DNA from 3 places in the Lujinxingia sediminis genome. Region 3 is predicted to be linked to each of the others. Evidence: riboswitches for the same ligand, from Rfam matches in the RefSeq annotation. Region 3 holds a riboswitch; each other region holds the start of a gene.

Region 1 (6,792 bases), on a different contig from region 3:
TAGGGGTGCCGGCGAAGATCGGAGAGGATCAGTGGGTGTGGTGCGGATCATCGAGACAGTCTTTCAGGCATTCCTCGATGGCGATGTGGCCGCGGCGGTCGATGCGCATGATGCGGCTTGAGGCGCTGCGCGCAAGGGCGGAGCCGTGGGCGATCATCATGACCGTGACGTCGAGCTGCTGCTGGATGCCGTGGAGAAGTTCGATGGTGGTTGCTTCGCGCTCCGGATCCATGGATGCGGAGGGCTCGTCGAGGAGCAGAAGTCGGGGCTTTCCGAGCAGGGCGCGGGCCAGGAGGATGAGCTGTTTCTGACCCTCGGAGAGCTCGCGGAAGAGGTGATCGCAGAGGTGGGCCATGCCCACGACCTCCAGGGCGTCGAGGAGCTCGTTGCGGCGGGGGCGGATGCGCAGCGCGCTTAAGCCCCGGCCGCGGTGCAGGCCCGTGGCGAGGACGTCGAAGACGGTGGCGGGCAGCATCGGGTCGAGGGTGCGGGTCTGGGGCACAAAGCGCAGGGCGTCGGCCGGCAGACTCCAGTCGATGCGCCCGCTTACCGGTGGGATCAGCCCGATGAGGGTTTTGAGCAGGGTGGATTTTCCCACGCCGTTGGGCCCCTCAATGAGCATGAAGGTGCCCTGGTGGAGGTGAAAATCCAGGGGACCGAGCAGGCCCTTGCCGCCGTAGCCGCAGACCAGCCCCTGCACCTGCAAGAGCGTGGGCTGCCGGGAGATATGATCCTCAGGCAGGCAGGGGGGGATGGGCTCGTGGGGGAGCTCTGAGGGCTGGTCGAAGTTGGGGCGGAGATCGGTATCGGCGCTCATGCAACGCTCCCGAGCAGAGGTTCGGGGAAGGGGCTCAGGCCGCCACATCAGGGGGCCAGGGCTGGCTTCAGAGTCTCATAGATGCGCTCGGCCAGCGCTTCGAGGTGCTCGACGTAGCGCTGCCCCTCGGAGGTCTGGGCGGGCAGTCGCAGCAGCGTGGCGTCGGTGCGCTCGCTGAGCTGCTCGGCGGTGCGCGTGGGATAGTAGTTAAGCTGGAGGATGGCCGGGACATTGCGCTCCTGGATCGTCTCCACCAGGCGCGCGACGTGGCGGGGGTTGGGCGGGACGCCCGGCTTGGGTTCGATCTGCATCACGTCGGTGAGGCTGAGCCAGCCGGCCACGTAGGTCCAGGATTTGTGGTAGGTCACGACCTGGCGGCGCTCAGCGGGGAGCTCGCGAAATTGCAGCTCGAAGCGCTGGGCAAGGCGGATGAGGTCGCGGGCCAGATCGCGGCTGCGCTTTACGTAGGCTTCGGCGTGGGGTGGGTCGAGCTCGGCCAGGTGGCGGCCGAGCGCCAGCGCCACGCGCGCACCCTGGCGCGGATCGGTGGTGTAGTGGGGGTTACCGCCCGGGTGCACATCGCCCATCGTGCGGTCGACCGGACCGCGCGGAACATCGGCGGCGACGATATGCGCGGAGGCGTCAAAATAACCGGGCTGGCCGGCCTGAATCTTCGGGTTGCGTGCGCCGGTGATCAGCGTGGGGAGCCAGCCTACCTCCAGGTCCATGCCCACCAGCACGAGCAGGTCGGCGCGGTGGAGCAGGGGAACGAAGCTGGGGCGAGGATCGACGAAGTGGGGATCGTCGCCGGGACGCACGAGCACCTCGACGGTGCCCTGGTCGCCGAGCACTTCGGTGGCGATGGCGCCGAGATCGGGAGTGGTGGCAACCACACGAAGTTCTGCGGAGGCCGGGGAGGCCGCCATGATCAGGAGGGTGGCGATGAGGCCGAAGAGGGCGGTGATGATGGCTGGCTTTCGGCGTTTAAGCGGGTGTGACATCGGAGCTCCATCCCGGTGGAGAGGCATCTGGTTAAGCGCGATAGCTCTGGGCGCGGTGCGTCGGGCGCGGACCCTAACGTTGAACAGCCGTGAATGCAAATGTATTGCAACAACACTCGGAGCGATGCGCCAGGGGCGCGATTGACTTCTGTGGGAGGGCGCTGCGATAGTCCGGCTGAGCGCCTTCTCTTGAGAGATGCGCTTCGTATCAGGGAACCCGGTGCAAATCCGGGACGGTCGCGCCACTGTGTGCAGCGAGCTGAAGGCCAGGAGCCACTGTTTTTTCGGAGAAGCGTGCTTCTCCGGCGAGATGGGAAGGCGGTCGGAGGCGATGAGGGTCGAGATGTTGACGTCGACGCTCGGGAGCTGTGAGTCAGGATACCTGAGCACCATGTCTCTTCGCGACAAAGAGCAGCTCATGACCTTGGATCGGATGACAGCCCCCGGGGGGCTTAAGCGCGTGGTGTGCGCGCTGGCGTGGTGCGCCGGGGTGGGCGTGTGCGTCGACCTTGTGCCGGAGGCTGCGGCCGGGGAGGCGGAGCGCGCGTCTGGCGAGGTTGTGTCCGTGTCTGGTGTGGAAGGTGTTGAAATTATTGAGGTATTGGCGTCGTTGGCGCAGGCGTCTTCCGAGGATGAGGGAGAAAGCGATGACGACGAGGGCGGAGAAGATACCCTGCGGGGGCGCACGGTGGTGGGGGATCGGAGTGCGCGCGAGGACGCGCGCCACCCTTCGGGCTTTGTAACGCGGGTGCGGCTCGGGGAGAGCGTGGCGGCTTCGGAGACGCTGGGGGCGTCGCTGGAACAGGTGGAGGGGGTGCAGCTCTCACGGGCGTCGAGCCCGGGGCAGCCGGCCTACGTATCGGTGCGGGGCGGCAGCCCCCGCCAGCTCGTCGTCTACCTCGACGGCCTGCGCCTGAGCTCGCCGGCGGGCCTGGGGTTTGATGTGGGGCAGCTCGGGGTGGGCGGGCTGGCCTCGGCCGATGTGTTTCGCGGGGGGGCGGCGGTGGTGCACGGGGCCGGGGCGCTGACGGGCTCGGTGCAGTTAAACCCGCGGATGCCCACCCCCGGGGTTCGCGCCAGCGCGCGGCTGAGCGCCGGGAGTTTCGGGAGCGCGGGCGCGCAGGCCGCGTTCGGTGTGGGCGGGCGGCGTGCGGGGCTGCGCCTGCATCTCGGGGTGCGCCGAAGCGAAGGCGATTTTGGTTTTGTCGATAACCAGGGAATCGTGCAGGCCCGGCGTAATAACGACCACCGACGCTTCGGCGGCGGGGCCACCGGCGTGCTGAAGGTGGGCGATGGCGGCGAACTTCGCCTGACCACCCTGGTGGAGGAGGGCGCCGGGGGGAGCGCTGGCCCCTCGGAGTTTCAGCGCTCGTTTGAGCTGGCTCGGGTCGATGATCATCGCCGTCTGGCCAGCCTGCGCTACACCTTTGAGGGGGAGCGCTGGCAGGCCCACGCCGACCTCGGCGCCCAGGACCGCGCCTACCGCTACGAGAACGCGCGCGGCCATATGACGCTGGAGCATGTGGAGGCCCACTCGCGCCAGCAGACGGTGGCGGCTACCGGCGGGGCGCGGCTCTTTGCCGGGGCGCATCTCCTCAACTTCAGCGGGGAGCTTCGCGCGGAGCGTTATGAGGCGGCGGACGGCGCGGCGACCCTGGGAGCGGAGCGTCTCAATGCGGCGCTGGCGCTCTCGGAGGAGTGGCTGCTGGCGGGCGATACGCTCAGCCTGGTGGGGGCGCTGCGCGGCGAAGTTCTGCGTGAGCAGGGGTCGGATTCTTCCATGGATTCAAGGGTTTATGCGCCTGTCGTTCCGGCCATCGGTGCGATCTGGCGGGCGCATCCGCGGCTGGAGGCGCGCGCCAACCTGGCCAAAACCTTTCGCGCGCCGCATTTCGATGAGCTCTACCTCTCGACCGAAGCGGTGCGCGGCAACCCCGATCTTTTGCCCGAAGAAGCCGTGGTGGTCGATGCGGGCCTGCGCCTTCGGCTGGGCCCCGGGGCCAACTCGAAGGCGCTGGAGCTGGGGGCGGCCTATTTTCATAACGCGATCGGGCAGATGATCCTCTTTTTGCCCATCTCGGCCTACGTCTACCAGGCCCAGAACCTCTCCGGGGCGCGTGCGCACGGCGTGGAGGCCACCCTGGGGTGGGCACCTTTTGGGCGCGTGCGTCTGGACGGAAGTTATACGCTGACACGCGCCTACCTCACGATCGACCAGGGAGGTATCCCCGCGCAGCTTCCGCATCAGCCGCGCCACCGCGCCTTTTTGCGCGCGACCCTGGATCTGGGAGGGCTGGTTTCGACCGAGACGTTCCGAACCTTTTTGAGCGACGCGCGCCTTCAGGCCACCGCGCGGTATCGGAGTCGGGTGCAGCTCGATAATTTTGGCAGCTTGCAGAGCCCCGGCGCGCTGCGCCTGGACCTGGGCGGCCGCGCGAGCCTGGGAGGCGGGCTGAGCCTGGGCGTCGAGGTGCAGAATGTGCTCAACGACCGGCGCGCGCAGGACTTTTTGCAGCGTCCGCTTCCGGGGCGCGCGTTTTTTATATCTCTGGCAGTGCTGGCGGAGGGTGAATGATGGCGTTCAAATATGTCAATACGATCAACGGGTTGCGGGTTGCTGTGCTGCTGGCGAGTTTCGTTGCGGCCTGTGGCGAGCCTGTGGATGAGGCGCAGCCGGCAGGTGAGCTTTCGGAGGTCTGTGAGGAGGGAGGCGCAAGCTATGAGCTTTTTGTGGACCCGCGCCTGAGCACGACCGGCCCGCTTGCCAACGACCTGGCGGTGGGGCCGAGCGGGCTGTGGGTGGTGGAGAGCGGCGCCAACACGTTGAGTCTTTTTGAGGCGGAGCGGGAGCGTTATGTGGCGGGGGCGGCGGCGTTGGGCAGCGATCGCAACCCTTATACGGTGGCGGTGGAGGAGGGGGCGGCGCCCTCGGGGGCGGAGCGTCTCTGGGTGGCTAATTATGCCTCGCATAGCGTGAGCGTGGTCGACGGGCAGACGGGCGATGTGCTCGCTGAGATCGAAGACCAGGCGCTCAAAAATCCCTCGGCGGTGGCGGTGGGGGAGCGCTACGTGTACGTGGGCAACGTCAACTACCTGAGCGTGGCCGAGGGTTTCGGGGAGGGGAGCGTGGCGGTGATCGGGCGAGACTCGCTGGAGGTGGTCGCGAGCCTGCCGACGGCGTTTAAGAACCCGCATTCGCTCCGGGTGGAAGATGTGGATGGGGACGAGGTGCTGGTGGTCAGCTCCGCCGGAGAGGTGGTCTTTGGGGGGCAGGGCGTGACGCTTCGGGGGGAGGCGGGCGTGGAGCTCTGGCGAGTGGGGGCGGATCCGACCTCAGCGGAGGTCGCTTCCTACGCCCTGGGTCAGCGCGAGGGCTCGGTGGTGGGGGCGCCCGGGCGGCCGGTGCGTGTGCCGGGCACCGACACACTTTATTTTAGCAGCGCGACCGCCCCGGTGCTCTTTGCCTTTGATCTTGGGGAGACCCGCTGGCTGCACGATGCCTCAAATCCTGTGGAGGTCTATGCTTCGAGCGGTGATGCCACGCACAGCCTGGCGGTCGATAGCGCCGGGCGTCTGTGGCTGACAGCGTTTAATCAGGACGCCCTCTATGTGTGGGATACCCGCTGCGATAGGCTGGCGGCCGGACCGATTCCCCTGGGACAGGTGGACGATCTGGTGGAAGGTCCGCAGTCGGTGACGATCGTCGAGGACGCCGAGGGTATTGACGCCTATTACCTGCTCTCCAACGCCAACTCGCTTGGGCGAGTGCGGGTGCATTGGTGATCGGGTGCCAGGCGTTCGTACACGAGCCTGATCGGGTGCCAGGCGTTCGTACACGAGCCTGATCGGGTGCCAGGCGTTCGTACACGAGCCTGATCGGGTGCCAGGCGTTCGTACATGATTGTGCAGAAGATCGGGTGCCAGGCGTTCGTACATGATTGTGCAGAAGATCGGGTGCCAGGCGTTCGTACATGATTGTGCAGAAGCTCGGGTGCCAGGCGTTCGTACATGATTGTGCAGAAGCTCGGGTGCCAGGCGTTCGTACATGATTGTGCAGAAGCTCGGGTGCCAGGCGTTCGTACAAGGATGTGCAGAGAGATGGTGGTGGTAGTGGTCTAAGTCGTTGATAACGTGTTGAAACATGTGAGGTCTAAATGAGCAGCGAGCAGAAGAAGGACGACAAAAAATTTCAGGACCCGAACATCGCGATTAACCGCGTCTATACGCGTAAAGGCGACGCCGGTACCACGCGGCTGGTGGGCGGTCAGAAGGTGAAGAAGAGCCACGATCGCATCGAGACGTACGGTACGGTCGATGAGCTCAACGCGGTGGTGGGGGCGGCGCGCCAGACCATAGCCGAGGTCTATGCGGGTCATGAGGGCTTTGAAGATCTGTCCAAAGTCCTCTTTAAGGTGCAGCACCAGCTCTTCAACCTGGGGAGTGTGCTGGCGACCCTGCCCGAAGATGTGGGCCCGAAGATGCCGCGGGTCGATGCCGAGGATGTGGCGGAGTTGGAGGCGCTGATCGACCGCTACAACGAGGATCTTCCGCCCCTGCGCTCCTTTGTTCTGCCGGGGGGCACGCGGCTGAACGTGGAGCTGCACCTGGCGCGCACGGTGTGCCGGCGCGCCGAGCGCCTGGCGGTGAAACTTGGCGAGAGCGAGGAGGTCGATGTGCAGGCGGTGGCGTATTTGAACCGGCTGAGCGACGCGTTTTTTGTGTTCAGCCGCTGGGCCTCGGTGGCCGCCGGGAGCGATGAGGTGCTCTGGGATCCCAACGTCTGAGTCGGCTTTTTTTGGGGGGGGAGCGCGGATGGGGCGGCCTGGCCGGGGCGGATTAAAAGCTGATGTTGAGGCCGGTGGCGAAGGCAGCGCTGATGTTGAGCGCCGGGTCCAGGTCGGTGAGGTAGGCGTGCACGCGGGGGCGCAGGTAGATGCCGGTGCCGTAGCCAACTTGAATAAGAAGATCGAGATC
Region 2 (6,792 bases), on a different contig from region 3:
GACCTCTTCGAGCCCAAAGCGCAGGTCAAAGCCCATCTCCGGCAAAAAGATGCTGTTGAGCGCGCCCATCCCCAGGACCATGCCCGTGGGCACGGTGAAGCCGTTGAAGTTGATATCGGGCAGAAACGCCCCGAGCGCGTTGACGATGTCGCGGTTGGGGAAGGTCAGCGAGGCCTGGGCGTTGTTCACAAGCTCGGCCTCCACTTTGACGTGGCGCGCGCCCGGCTCAAGGATGTAGCGGGTGGTGAACCCGACCAGGGGCACCCCGTCGGACGTGGGGATCTCTCCACGCAGGGCATCGGCCAGATCGGCCTCATAGGCGTTGACCATGGCCTGGTTGAAGAAGCGCAGCATGGTGACAAACTCCCCGCCACGCCCGCGCACCTCGATGATCGCCGCCTCGCCATTGGAGCCGTCGTTGACGACCACGATTGCTTCGGGGTCGACGACCTCCAAAAAGAAAGCCGGGAAGAGCTCACCGAACGCGTCGCGCCCGCCACCGCCGAGGGGATCGCCCTGGGCTTCGGGGCGCTTGAGGTCAGCGTCGATAAGCGATCCCCCAAAAATCCCGGAGCCGCGGTTGAAGGTGCGATCCTGGATGACCAGGCGGACCTGGTCGTTCTCCAGGATCCAGTCGCCGACTTCGCCCAGGGCGGTGGGTCCGCCGATGAGCTGGGTGCGGTGGGTGATGCGCTCGGCGCTGGCGTAGGGGGCGGGCCCCTCGTCTTCGCAGCCGCTTAAGGCGAAGCCTGCGGCGATGATGGCGAGGGTCGCCAGCGCGCGGAGCGCGCCGGCGTTGCGAGTGCGGGTGGGGTGGGTCGACAGCATGTTCAGATCACCGGGAATGGGGGAGGGCGCGTCTTACCAGCTGAGCTGAAGGAGCAGGTCGAGGCGGTCGTTGTCGAGGCGGCGCGCGTCCTGCTCGGTGGTCAGGGTGTAGTTGGCCAGCACGCGCACCGGGTAGGTGGGCGCGTTATAGTTCAGGCCGATGGTGTGGTAGGTCAGCGCGTCGTTCTCAAAGATCACACTGGACTCGCCGCCGTAGCTGCTTGACGGGTCGTAGCTGGCCAGACGGTAGGCCGGCTGCAGGCCGAAGGGGGCCTGGTAGGCGAGCTGCACGGAGTAGCCCAGCGCGCTGAGCTCCGGGTCATCTGGGAGGTCGGGGGAGTCCACACTGGAGGCCACGACGTTGGCCAGCAGCGAGGCTCCGAAGAGGTTGACCTGCAGGTCGGCCGTCCAGCCCTGACGGACGCGGTCGACGCGGTTGGGCTCCTCGCCGAAGGTGTCATCGTTGTAGAAGACGGCGCTCCCAAGCGCGATCTCATCGCCCCAGTGCAGCATCAGCCGCCCGAAGTAGGCCAGGCGATCGTTGGCGTTGAGCGAGGCGTTGGGGCCGTTGCCATTGGTGGCGGCCAGCGCGTAGCTGATGCCGGGGCCCTGATCCTCTTCGCCGCCGAAGAAGTAATCGCCGCGCAGCTGCACGCCGACCTGGCGGCCGGCCGAGAGGCCGTCGACGTTATACCCCTCCACGTTCTGCACGCCGCGGTTGGCCACCGATCGGTGCACGAAGAGCAGGTTGCCCGTCGAGATCAGATCCTCGACATCGAAGGGGGCTTTGAACTGGCCGACGTTGATCTCCAGAAACTCAAAGGGCGCATAATAGGCGTAGACGTCGGTCATGCGCAGCGCGAGTGCTTCGACCGGGGAATCCTGCCGGGTGCGGACCAGGCGGCTTCCGGCGTCGAACTGGAAGACAAAGCCCAGGCCGTTATCCATCTGCCCGGTGGTGGTCAGGCGAGCGTCGGCCATGGTGAAGCCGTCGTTACGGCCGATGAGCGCGACGTTGGGATCGTTGCCAATGGCGGTGTAGCCGGCGCGGATGTAACCGCCCAGACTCAGTGTCCAGGGGCCGGCGAAGGAGTCATCATTTCCGGCGATGACCACGCCGCCCGCAGGGGCCCGAGCAGGGGAGAGCGCCACGGTGCCCACCGGGGGCTCCTCGGGGCTGAGCTCGTCTTTGACCTCTTCATCGCTGAGATCGACCTGCTGGGTCTTGAGGATCGTGACCTGGTGCTTCTCGCGATCCTCCGTCGGGTCCACACGTTCGCCGGGCATCACGTCGCGGCGCGCCTCGTCCTCGGCGGCCTGCTGGGCCTGGCCGACGGCCTCATCGGGCGTGGGGTCGTCCGAAACGGCTTCGGGATCGCCCTCTCGCACGTCGGGCGAGTTGAGGTCGTCGATCACGCGCTCGTCGGGGCTATCGGGCTCCTGGGCCCACACGTCGGTTGCAGTGAGGAGGGAGAGCGCGACGATGGCCATCGCCGCCCTGGACTTCATACGCACCATGATCAGGGCCTCTGCACAATCAATAGAAGGGAATCACATCGCGCCACGCGCGCTATCTGAGATGGCGGCCGCGTTCCTATGAGATTCGGAGAGTCGCTGCGGGCGCGCCGGGCTGGAGAAACCGCATCAGATGTACACCACGCCAAAATGAGCGTCCAGCCACCGGATCTCCTGCCGAAGCAGCGCCGGGCGTCGATCCGTGGCCTCTGCCTGGCCAACGCGTCGCGGAGAAGGAATGCCGGGGCATTAATAGGAGCGAGAGCGGCCCTCAGAGAGCGATGTGCAAAATTTTTAAAAAAGCATCTTGACGGAATCTCTGTTCCGAGTATTCTCCCGACTCCCTGACGAGGCCCAGCCCGAAAGGGGGCCGGCTCCAGGAGGAGTGGCCGAGCGGTTGAAGGCACCGGTCTTGAAAACCGGCAAGCGCAAGCTTCGTGGGTTCGAATCCCACCTCCTCCGCTCTAAAAAAGAAAGATCCTGCTTGCAGGAAGTTGTTTGATAAGTGAATAAGATTGAGTGCGGAGAGGTGGCCGAGTGGCTGAAGGCGCTCCCCTGCTAAGGGAGTATACGGCTTAAAACCGTATCGAGGGTTCGAATCCCTTCCTCTCCTTTTCGACTTAAGTCTGTGCTGGCACAGGACATCAAAAGTAACTGACGATGACCGCTTCACCGCCTCGCAGAAAAAATAAAAAAAGTCGAAAAAGAGCTTGCAAGACCGAAAAGGCGGTGTTAATAAAATGACCACGCCGGGCGGTACAGAAACACCGGCAGCAAGCACATAGCACGCACCTGTAGCTCAACTGGATAGAGCAATGGTCTACGGAACCATAGGTTGGAGGTTCGAACCCTTCCAGGTGCACTTTGAAACGCTCTTAGTTCCTAAGAGCGTTTCTTTGTTTTCGGAGTGCGGCACCGCAAGTCAACGTTGACGCCATGTCTGCTGCATCGAGAGCAAACTGAGCTGTGTTGTAAATCCTCGACGATGCTAAAGCATCGCCTGCGGTTTACGCCTTGCTCAGTTCGCTCTCGATATCGCATCCAAAGGCGGCACCATTGTCTCACGGCGCCATAGGGTCTTACATTGGCACGAAAGAAAGTCGACAACATCTTTATGATGCAAGCTCTGGAAGAAGCGGAGCGCGCACAGGCTGAGGGCGAAGTCCCGGTCGGTGCAGTCGTCGTTCATAAAGGCCAGGTCATCGCTCGCGGCTTTAACCGGCGCGAGAGCTGGCAAGACCCCACAGCCCACGCGGAATTGATTGCGGTGCGACGCGCCGCAGAAGCCCTGGGCAGTTGGAGACTCCATGAATGTACGGTCTATGTCACTCTGGAGCCCTGTCCGATGTGCGCGGGAATGTTAGTTAACGCGCGTGTAGGTCGGGTGGTCTTTGGAGCGCGAGACCCGAAAGCCGGCGCGATGCGCTCGTTGTTTGCGATGGGTGAAGATCCTCGATTGAATCATCGGATTGAGGTCAAAGAAGGTGTCCTGTCAGCAGCCTGCGGGCGAGTTTTAAGTGAGTTTTTCCGCACGATTCGCGAGAAACGTAACGCGGCGGTAATAAAAGATGATTCATCAACACAAGAATCATCTTAAGTGCGGAGGGGTGGCCGAGTGGTCGAAGGCGCTTGATTCGAAATCAAGTGTACCTTCACGGGTACCGTGGGTTCGAATCCCACCCCCTCCGTTTGTACGCTCTTAAAGATCTCGCAGGTTGAGATCTTTCTGGAGAGGTGGCCGAGTGGCTGAAGGCGCACGCTTGGAAAGCGTGTATACGTTTACGCGTATCGAGGGTTCGAATCCCTCTCTCTCCGCTCGACACAGGTGGCCGGTTGACGGTTTGCCTGATGCCCCGCTAGGGTGGGGCTGTTCGACCCCTGAGCGGCCAGTGCGACCGCTGGCCTGGCACCCCGTCAGGTCCGGGAGGAAGCAGCGGACCAGGTTCAGGGTGTGCGCTGGCCGCTTGAGGGTCGAGCAGTTCGCAAAGAATAAAGAATCCCGCGACATCTCGTTTGAGGTGTCGCGGGATTTTTTTTGGTTCAAAATTCGGCGTGTTTCGGCCTCGTGACGCTTGTCGGCGAGTTCGATTGACCCGGTACACGTCCCGGTGCTAACAGGGCCGGGCTCGACGCGGCAGGAAGCTGGTGTGACACCAGCGCTGCCCCCGCAACTGTGATCGGTGATGAGCGCGTAAGCACGCCCGGCCTGGATAGGCCGGCGCAGCTAAACCCACTGAGGCTTCTTAACGCTTCGGGAAGGGCACGCGTAAAGAAGATCCGAGAGCCAGGATATTGCTGCGTGGAGAATTACCCCCAATCGCTTCGGGAAGGCAGCGAGAGGAACGCAGCAGATCCGGCGCGCGCGCGTCGATCCTCGATGTCGTTGGCCTGAAGGCCGGGGCGTTGAGTCGGGGTTGTCCCGCTGCCGACCTTCGATCGCCATCCGGAGCATGCTGTGATGGAGATCGAGATGAAGACGCTTAAAAGTCGGGCGGATTTGATGGCGCTGGTGCTGGCGGCGAGCCTGTCCTTTATGGGCTGTGGCGAGACCGACGAGCCGGCCGACTGCGAGGGCACCAACTGCGAGGTGCCCGATGATCAGCAGGAAGGCATTGAGGTGGCCGGCGAGTGGGCGACGAACTTCGGCGGTCAGGAGACGATCACCGAGGAGGTCTGGGGCCCGATGCTTCTGACCGAGTACGACAACACCGAGCGCGTGGCGATCACCCAGAACGCCCCTGACGCCGAATACGGCCCCAACACCTACAATGTGATCGTGTGGACTGAGCTGGTCGATGACTCGTTCTACTACTGCATGGCGGCCTTCGATCAGCAGACGGTCGAAGAGGCCCGCGCGATCGAGGCTGACGCTGACGCCAGCGATCCGGAAAACGGCGGCTGCGGCGGCTTCTCCTGGACGAAGATGACGCGCCTATGATGAAGCGAATCCATCATGGTCTGCTCGCTGCCATGCTCGTCACCGCCGGGGGGGCGGTGGGCTGTGGCGAGGCGGTCCCGCCGGTAGATGCTGCACCCTGGTGGGAGGGGCTCCCTTACGCCAGTGAGATGGTTTCGTTTACGCCGGGTGAAGGTGCCGGCTATGGCGAACAGGCGTTGCCCGACGTGGTGCTGGGGCCGCCGCAGGGCAAAGGAGAGCTCGCGGCGTCGCTCGATGTCTTGAGCCTTGGAGATGGTGGGGAGATCGTGCTGGGCTTTGGCGATCGCGTCATCGTCGACGGTCCCGGTGCGGACTTCGTGGTCTTTGAAAACCCTTTTTACGCCGATGGCGATCCCGAGCAGGTTTTTGCCGAGCTGGGCGAAGTCTCGGTGAGCGAAGACGGGGAGACATGGGTGCATTTTGCCTGCGACTCTACCCCGGACGATGCTCCCCCTTATACGGGGTGCGCCGGCTGGACGCCGACGCAGGAGTACGACGCGTTGGAGCATCCGACGCTCTCGCTTGAGCTCACCGGCGGCGATGGTTTTGACCTGGCGGACGTGGGTCTAAGCCGGGCGCGTTACGTGCGCATTCGGGACCTCTGGGGCGTGGGTGCCACTCCCAGCCAGGGTTTTGATCTGGACGCGGTGGGCATTCTCAACGCTGAGTAAGTTCTTGTAATGATTGAAAAAAAAGGCCGCGCCTCCCGAGGGGGGCGCGGCCTTTTTTGGGGTTCAGACCTCAGCAGATCGCGTTGTCCATCGGGACACCATCAATACCCGCGCTCGGCCATATCTTCGCCGCTCGGGGCGTCTTCGACGATCGTGGCCAGGCCGCTGACCTGCACATCAACGTCGAGGGTGCGGTTGGCGATGCGATCGAGGATCTCCGCTTTGACCTCGGCAAGGGGGAGGGTACCGCGACGGCCGTCCTTGTAGGTACGCAGCGCGACGTTATGCGCTTCGGCCTCGCGTCCGCCGATAACCAGCATGTAGGGGATCTTTTTGGTCTCCGCTTCTCGGATCTTAAAGCCCATCTTCTCGCTGCGATCGTCAACCTCAACGCGTACCCCGGAACGTTTGAGGTCGCGGGCGACCTGCCAGGCGTAGTCGTTCTGATCGTCGGTGATGGGCACGATCACCGCCTGCACCGGGGCAAGCCAGGTGGGGAAGGCTCCGGCAAGGTGTTCGAGCAAGATGGCGAAGAAGCGCTCCAGACTGCCGGCGATGGCGCGGTGGATGACGATCGGGGTGCGCTCGGCGTTGTCGCTGGCGGTGTAGGTCAGCTCAAAGCGGCGAGGCAGCTGGAAGTCGAGCTGGATGGTGGCACATTGCCAGGAGCGGCCCAGGCAGTCGCGCACCTGGAAGTCGATCTTGGGGCCGTAGAAGGCACCGTCGCCCTCGTTGATGGTGTAGGACTTGCCAGCCGCCTCCAGCGCCTCTTTGAGCGCGCCCTCAGCTCTGTCCCACAGCTCCACCTCGCCCATAAAATCTTCGGGGCGCGTGGAGATC
Region 3 (6,792 bases):
ACGAGGTAGGCACCTCGCAGCCAAACGCCGTCGATGCCGACGAAGAGACCGAAAACGCGAAGGCCTCGGCAACCGAGTAACACAACGCATAACCATTTATAATCGCTAAAGAAAAAGGCAGCCCTGCCGGGCTGCCTTTTTTCATGTTTATTTTTGATTCATCTCCTCCCAACCGCCCACACGAATCTCCCCACGCCGCAAAACTCCGCGCCCCACAACCATCCAACCCCAACACGCGAACCACCATCCCCCCGTACCACCTCAAACGCCTTAGTCCGCGGCGAGCGCCGGTGCCTTTTCACGCTCCGCCGCCCCCGACGAGAGATCCACCACAAAAGGCGCAAAAGGAATCACCGACGCCGCCAGCGCCCCCGCCGTCTTTTCCAGGGTCCATTTGGAGCGAAAGGCCTCCAGGAGCACCCACGCCACAAAGATCATGAACAAAAAACCGTGCGCCATGCCCACCACACGCACCATCTGGGGCTGATCCCAGACATACTTCATGGGCATCGCCACAAAGAGGAGCACCACCATCGAGAGTCCCTCGATAAGCCCGAATGTTTTCAGCGACACGAACTTCATGTTTTGCCTCACTGCCTGTTAAGCGCACGACTTCAGATCAACGGATCAAGCCTGCGCAACCCTGCTCAGAAGGGTCGAAAGACCATCAGCCCCACACACCCCACCAGCGCCAGCGTGCTGACTGCTGCCAACGCCGCGCTCCGTCTGCCCTCGGCTGCCGCCGACCACATCACGGCGTTCATCACCGCGGTCATCAGCAAGAAGGTCACGACGATCCAGCCGCTGAAGAGCGCGTGGTTGTACATACCCACCATCACCATGCCGCCTCCCCAGGTCGCCATATACCCGGGCGCAGCTACCACGTACGCCGCGCGCTGGCGCAGCCGCAGGCCCTCGCCAAGAAAGGTCAGCGCCGCGCCGGCTGCAAAGAGCACAAGCCCCGCGTACTTGACCAGTTTCAACACCGGCAACATCTCACCGCTCATCATCCGCCTCGTTGCGTCTCTTAGAACTCGCCAGCGCCGCGCCCATCGCGTCGCATTGCGCGATACCATCGCAGAAATTGCGGCGGGTGCAAGGTGGCAGGCTGTCGCAAGGTGGCAGACCCGCTGAAGATCAGCTCGCGCGCGCTCTCTCGGCTCGCACCAAAAAAAAGGGCGACCCGCAAAGGGGTCGCCCTGTTCAATCTGCCCGAAAACTCAATGCGGCTCCCGGGGTTTCAACGTATCAGCCCGCATGGGCCTCACAGCCACCAATATCCTGGCAGATCAACGTGGTGCCACACTCGCCGGCGGCCTCATTGCAGTCTTCGCGCGGGGTGTAGCCCTCGGGACAGACGTCGTAATTCGTGGTGCAGTCGACCACCGGCCCGCGGCAGTAGGCGTTGACCTCGGGACAGAGCTCGACGATGAAGCACATCCGGTCGGCGTCCGGCCCCAGGTCCACGGTGCAGTCTTCGGGGGCGACCGCCTCCAGGCCTGCCGGGCAGGTGTAGGAGGCCGGGTCGCATTCCCCCGGAGCACGGGAAGCGCAGTAGATGGTGGTGCCGCACATGCTCACCTCCCGGCACTCGTCCTGTCCATCGCAGCTATCGACCTGAACCTCGGCAGCCTCACAGACCGGCAAGGCGTCACAGATATCGATCTGTGGCGAGCAGCCGTAGGTTTCACCGCAGGCACTCAACTCGATGCACCCGTCAACCCCCTCGCAGCTCTCCACTTTGGTGAACGTGTCGTCACAGCCGGCAAGATCCACGTCACAGGTGGCTTCCTGCGGCACGCAGAGCACCTGCTCGTCGCAGGCATCCACCGCGCGGCAGTCTTCGTCCGCGTAGCCATTGCAGCTCTCCACTTCGGCTTCATCGGCCGCGCAGACGGGCACGTCGGTGCAGCTTCCCGCCTCGGCGCAGAAGATGGTGGTGCCGCAGAGAGTAACTTCATCGCAGGAATCGAGTCCCTCGCAGCTGGCCACCTCCTCAAAGCCCTCATCACACGACGGCAGCGCCAGACAGGCATCCTGCGCTCCGGCATCCCCGGCATCTTCATCGGGAAGCACATCCTCCTGCCCCACATCCGCTGGCTCATCAACGTCGGGGTCCGAGCTACAGCCAGCAATCAAAGCGCTCGCCAGAAACATCACCACGCTCAGGCGCATCTTCTTCATCCATGTCATCGCGTCTTCCTCATAAGAATCATCAAACGATCCACGCCCTCACCGGGGCAGCGTGAACCCGTTCTGGCAAAGCAGCCAGCGCCAGACAAGAAGGAAGGGATCGACCAACGTCGACGTCCCCTCACTGCGCCGTGAGCAGACATGGATGCCGATGGATGCGAGCCCGAGCGCGATGCGTGCACGACGCAAAACGCGGCCGCGTCATCAACCCGAGCTCACGTCGCACTACGGACGACGCCGCCAGAAGGGCCGCCCCCCCACCACCGGACGGTAGGGTTTCTGCAACTCCGCTCCCACCCCCTCGCGCTGCGTGGTGCGGTAGAGTGCAAAGAGCCCGATCGCCGCCTGGATCACCGCCACGCCCACGTAGAACCCGCCCGGGCCCATGGCGTCCATCAACGCAGCCACCCCCACCGGTCCGGCCGTCGCCCCCAGCCCGAAGACCAGCACCAGGGTGCTGCTGGCGGCCACACGCTGACCCGGGCGCAGGTGATCGTTGGCGTGCGCCATCCCCAGCGCATAGACCGGCATCGAGAAACCTCCCACCAGGAAGATCAGCCCCAGGGTGAGCGCCGCGCTCTGCCCCATCATCACCCAGGCCACAAGCGCCAGAGCCACGCTCAACGCGCTGGTCAGCACGATCACCGCCCGTCGCGCAAAACGGTCGCTGAGCCTGCCAATCGGAAACTGAAGGATCGCCGCGCCGGCGATGAGCATCGCCATAAAGATCGAGATCTCGGCGACCGAGAGTCCGACCTCCTCCCCGAATACCGCGCCCATCCCCAGAAGGGCTCCCGTGGAGAGCCCCGCCCCCGCGCACGCCATCACCCCCAGCGGCGAGAGCGTCCAGAGGGCGCGCGGACTCAGGCGCTCCTGCTCCTCGGAGGGCTGTGGCGCGCTGGTGGTCAGCGAGATCGGCACCAACGCCAGCGAGATCAACACCGACGTCAGCACAAAGAGCACGAGCTCCGCCGGCGAGCCCACGTTGAGGAGGAGTTGTCCCCCGCTTAAACCTACGTACTGGACGACCATGTAGAGTGAGAGAAGTTGGCCCCGTGTGCGGTTATCCGCCCGATCATTGAGCCAGCTTTCGGCCACCACATAGACGCCGGCATAACAGAACCCGGTCACCAGGCGCATCAGCCCCCAGAACCAGGGCTCAAGAATGAGACCGTGCAACAGGATCGCCGCCGAGGCCATCGATGACCACGCCGCAAAGACCCGAATATGCCCCACATCTTTGACGATTTTCGGCGTGAGGGTGGAGCCGGCCAGAAAGCCCACATAAAACGCCGACATGATCGCGCCGGTCGCCCCGGTGCTAAAGCCCTCGATCGAGGCACGAAGCCCCAGAAGGCTCGTCTGAAGACCGTTTCCCAGCATGATCAGCGCGATCCCCACCAGGAGCGCCCAGGAATGTCGAAGCGCGCTTTTCACCCTGCACCTCAGCCTCAATCAACACGATATGACACCGCGCAGCGCGCGAACTGCCGCGCTCTACTCGAATCCCACTCGCCGAGCAAGCACCGCAACTACGCCGTGAGCAGAAGTCGACGTCGATGGCTGCGAAGTCGAGAGCTTCTCGGGCAAGGCGCGAAACTAACGCTGCCCGAGGTGCTCTCAACGCAGCAGATGCTCGAAGAGGCCGTCGCTCACAGTCCCCCCCTGCCCCTGGTCGTTTAAGATACCCCTCACCGAAGCGCCCGCCGGCGTTGTACCGCGGGCGCTCGCCATGCGCTCAGCTCAGGTCTTGAAGCAGACGTTCCAGCATGGCTCCCAGGGTTTCGATGTCATCTTCGGTGACGTTGAGGTGAGGACGCAGGCGAATGGTATCGGCCCCGGCCCCCAGGAGCAGAAGATTCTCGCGATCGCGGGCGCGCTGAATCAGCGTCTGCTTGAGTCCGGGAGTTCGCATCGAGAAGCCCTGGTAGAGGCCGTAGCCCCGCACGTTGTACATAAGCTCGGGGAAGCGCTCGGCCAGCCCCTGGAGCATCTCCACAAGCAACGCGCCCAGCGCCGGAACCTTCTCGATGAGACCTTCGCGCTGCACGATGGCGTACTCCTGAACAAAACGCACCATATCCGCCAGCGTGCCCCCCCACGTGGAGTCGAGCACCCCGAGGTCGTCCATTCGGTTGAGCATATAGACCACCCCGTTGCCGAGCTTCTTGCCGCTGGCCACCGCCTGCGGGGGATGGGGGAGATCGAAGGCGTCAATCGTGAAGAAGGTTCCGGTAGCGCCGCCGGCGGTCTGAACCTCGTCAAAGGCCAGCGGAATTCGGTGGGCATGGCAGAGCTCGGAGAGCTTCTGAAAAAAGGAACGCGGCGCGACGCGGTGGCCGCCGGCCCCCTGAATAGGCTCCAGGATCACGGCGACAATCTCATCACAATAATGCTCAAAGAGATTCTCCAGAACCGTCAGGCAACGCTCCACTTTCTCTCGGGTTTGGGCCGGACTCTCGCTGGTATCCAGGGCCGGAAAGGGCACCTGCAGGTTGCCCGGCACAAGCCCCTGAAAGTCTTTGGTCATCACCGGATCATGAGAGACGCGCGTGACGTTGAGAGCGAAGACGGTGCGCCCGTGGAAGGCCTGATCGAAGTACACAAAGCGTCGAGCGCGGGGCGTCTTCCCCTCCGAAAGCAGGCGTTGATGATGAAGGTTGATGAGGTACTTCATCATGTTCTCAACGGCCTCCGCTCCGGAGTTCACCGCGTAGACCTCCAGCCCCGGATTCTGCATGCACCGCGGGCCGAGTTTATGAAGGGTGCGGTAGTACTCCAGACACTCGGGGGTGAGGAAATCCGGGTTCGCGATCTTGTTGTTCGCAGCCACCACCAGACGCCGGGTGTATTCGGCCTCATAGAGCCCGGGGTGGTTATGAGCGATGAGCTTGGCGCCGTAATATCCCGCCCAGTCAAAGAGGCGGTTGCCTTCAAGCGTCGCCAGGTACATGCCCTCCGAGCGAGCCAGGTCGACGACAAAGGGGTGGGGTTCGGCCAGCACGTAGGCGTTGAGTTCTTTGAGAAGTGCGGCGCTGCCGGGGGCAGCAGGGGGCGCGGTGAGTTGGGGCATGAAAGACCTCGACAGACGTCAGAAGGGGGGCAAACCCCCGGGATCGCGGGAAACGAGCCTGATGTGGGAATGTGGGGGCCGACGGCTGCTCGCAGCCTCCCCGCGCGGTGGCGTGGGGCGAGCTAAGGAAAGAGCGGAGGCCTGCGATCGGTACGATCCCGGGAGGAAAACAAGCGGGCGAAAAAGCGCGCGCCAGACACAGGGAGAGGGTCCGCACAGAGAGGCACTCTGAGGTGGACCGGCGGCGCTCCCACGGCACGGCCAGGTCAAACCGATCCGGGATGGCTCTCCCTCGATCGGATGCGGGCAGGTCTTCGGGCTTTTGAGCGAGTCGCCCACCGATAGGGGGCGCGTGCCTACTGTCCACCGCTTCCCGGCCCCACGGGGGCCAGTGCGTCAGGTGTGGAGGTCGTTCTCAAGTACCGCTGCGGGGCAGCTCCGGCATTCAACCGGATTCCCTGTTCACACGCCTTCAACACAAGAGCAGCTCAAGACGTGCTTTGTCCCCTGGAGCGCCTTTTCCAGGCCTCCCGGGGAACACCAGCATGGCCGGGACGTTAGGCGCTGACTTCAGCGGGTGTCAACGCAATTTGCGGGACGGACGTGAGGAGGCTGATCGGCATGTGTTCGCCGCACTCCGCCCCCCGGCGAAGTCTGGGGTGGTCGCTTGCCTCACAGCTCCCCGGACATCGCCAGCGCGATTGCCACTAACGTTCGGAACACTCCCGACGGCACAAACGCGCGTGCAGACCACCTTCGGAACACTCCCGACGACACAAACGCACGTGCCGATTGCCTTCGAAACACTCCTGACGACACAAACGCATGTGCAGACCACCTTCGGAACACTCCTGACGACACAAACGCACGTGCAGATTGCCTTCGGAACACTCCCGACGGCACAAACGCACGTGCAGATTGCCTTCGGAGCACTCCTGACGACACAAACGCATGTGCAGATTGCCTTCGGAACACTCCCGACGGCACACACACACGCGCAGACCACCTTCGGAACACTCCCGAGGGCACACACGCATGCGCAGACCACCTTCGGAACACTTCTGACGACACAAACGCATGTGCAGATTGCCTTCGGAACACTCCCGACGACACAAACGCACGTGCAGATTGCCTTCGGAACACTCCCGAGGGCACACACGCATGTCCAGACCACCTTCGGAACACTCCTGACGACGCCGGAACGACCGCAAAACGCGTTCGGAAGTGCTTACAAGCGAAAAGGACAGGGGCTGCAGATGGTCTTTGAAGATGCGTACCACTAAAAACCCCCGACCGTTTCGACGGTCGGGGGTCATATGCAGAAGTAGAACCTTATGTCGCGGGGACAATCGAAGAGGAGCGACTTAGCGCTCCTCCCCCACCATCACTCACTCCGCGCCGCACTGGGCATCGAGCGGCGAGGGGTGAATCGACTGGCAGTGCCCCTGGTCGATGGAGCCGGGGATCCCGTTGAGTTGCACCGGCATAATACGATCCGAGTTCAGGCACGAGGTACCCATCCCGCT

The links. Region 3 has a riboswitch for cobalamin ahead of EA187_RS18885 (aspartate aminotransferase family protein). Riboswitches for the same ligand answer to the same signal wherever they lie in the genome.
Region 1: linked by a shared signal. The riboswitch ahead of EA187_RS17500 (TonB-dependent receptor plug domain-containing protein) and the one ahead of EA187_RS18885 (aspartate aminotransferase family protein) in region 3 are both predicted to bind cobalamin.
Region 2: linked by a shared signal. The riboswitch ahead of EA187_RS10655 (hypothetical protein) and the one ahead of EA187_RS18885 (aspartate aminotransferase family protein) in region 3 are both predicted to bind cobalamin.

Annotation. Positions count from the first base shown of each region.
Region 1 covers NZ_SADD01000014.1:32,529-39,320, forward strand. The annotation lists gene EA187_RS17485 (metal ABC transporter permease) at 1-1, opposite strand, end outside; gene EA187_RS17490 (metal ABC transporter ATP-binding protein) at 29-817, opposite strand; gene EA187_RS17495 (metal ABC transporter substrate-binding protein) at 865-1,818, opposite strand; cobalamin riboswitch at 2,002-2,223, shown strand; gene EA187_RS17500 (TonB-dependent receptor plug domain-containing protein) at 2,237-4,393, shown strand; gene EA187_RS17505 (NHL repeat-containing protein) at 4,390-5,601, shown strand; gene EA187_RS17510 (cob(I)yrinic acid a,c-diamide adenosyltransferase) at 5,973-6,602, shown strand; gene EA187_RS17515 (hypothetical protein) at 6,655-6,792, opposite strand, start outside.
Region 2 covers NZ_SADD01000005.1:52,464-59,255, forward strand. The annotation lists gene EA187_RS10610 (CehA/McbA family metallohydrolase domain-containing protein) at 1-828, opposite strand, end outside; gene EA187_RS10615 (porin) at 862-2,346, opposite strand; tRNA gene EA187_RS10620 (tRNA-Ser) at 2,723-2,805, shown strand; tRNA gene EA187_RS10625 (tRNA-Ser) at 2,867-2,956, shown strand; tRNA gene EA187_RS10630 (tRNA-Arg) at 3,132-3,205, shown strand; gene tadA (tRNA adenosine(34) deaminase TadA) at 3,428-3,940, shown strand; tRNA gene EA187_RS10640 (tRNA-Ser) at 3,945-4,031, shown strand; tRNA gene EA187_RS10645 (tRNA-Ser) at 4,072-4,158, shown strand; RNA gene ffs (signal recognition particle sRNA small type) at 4,223-4,313, shown strand; cobalamin riboswitch at 4,427-4,658, shown strand; gene EA187_RS10655 (hypothetical protein) at 4,814-5,281, shown strand; gene EA187_RS10660 (hypothetical protein) at 5,278-5,952, shown strand; gene thrS (threonine--tRNA ligase) at 6,054-6,792, opposite strand, start outside.
Region 3 covers NZ_SADD01000018.1:45,024-51,815, forward strand. The annotation lists gene EA187_RS18860 (S9 family peptidase) at 1-80, shown strand, start outside; gene EA187_RS18865 (DUF3817 domain-containing protein) at 271-582, opposite strand; gene EA187_RS18870 (hypothetical protein) at 648-1,007, opposite strand; gene EA187_RS18875 (hypothetical protein) at 1,249-2,193, opposite strand; gene EA187_RS18880 (MFS transporter) at 2,419-3,630, opposite strand; gene EA187_RS18885 (aspartate aminotransferase family protein) at 3,932-5,266, opposite strand; cobalamin riboswitch at 5,555-5,769, opposite strand; gene EA187_RS18890 (hypothetical protein) at 6,010-6,549, shown strand; gene EA187_RS18895 (peptidase associated/transthyretin-like domain-containing protein) at 6,655-6,792, opposite strand, start outside.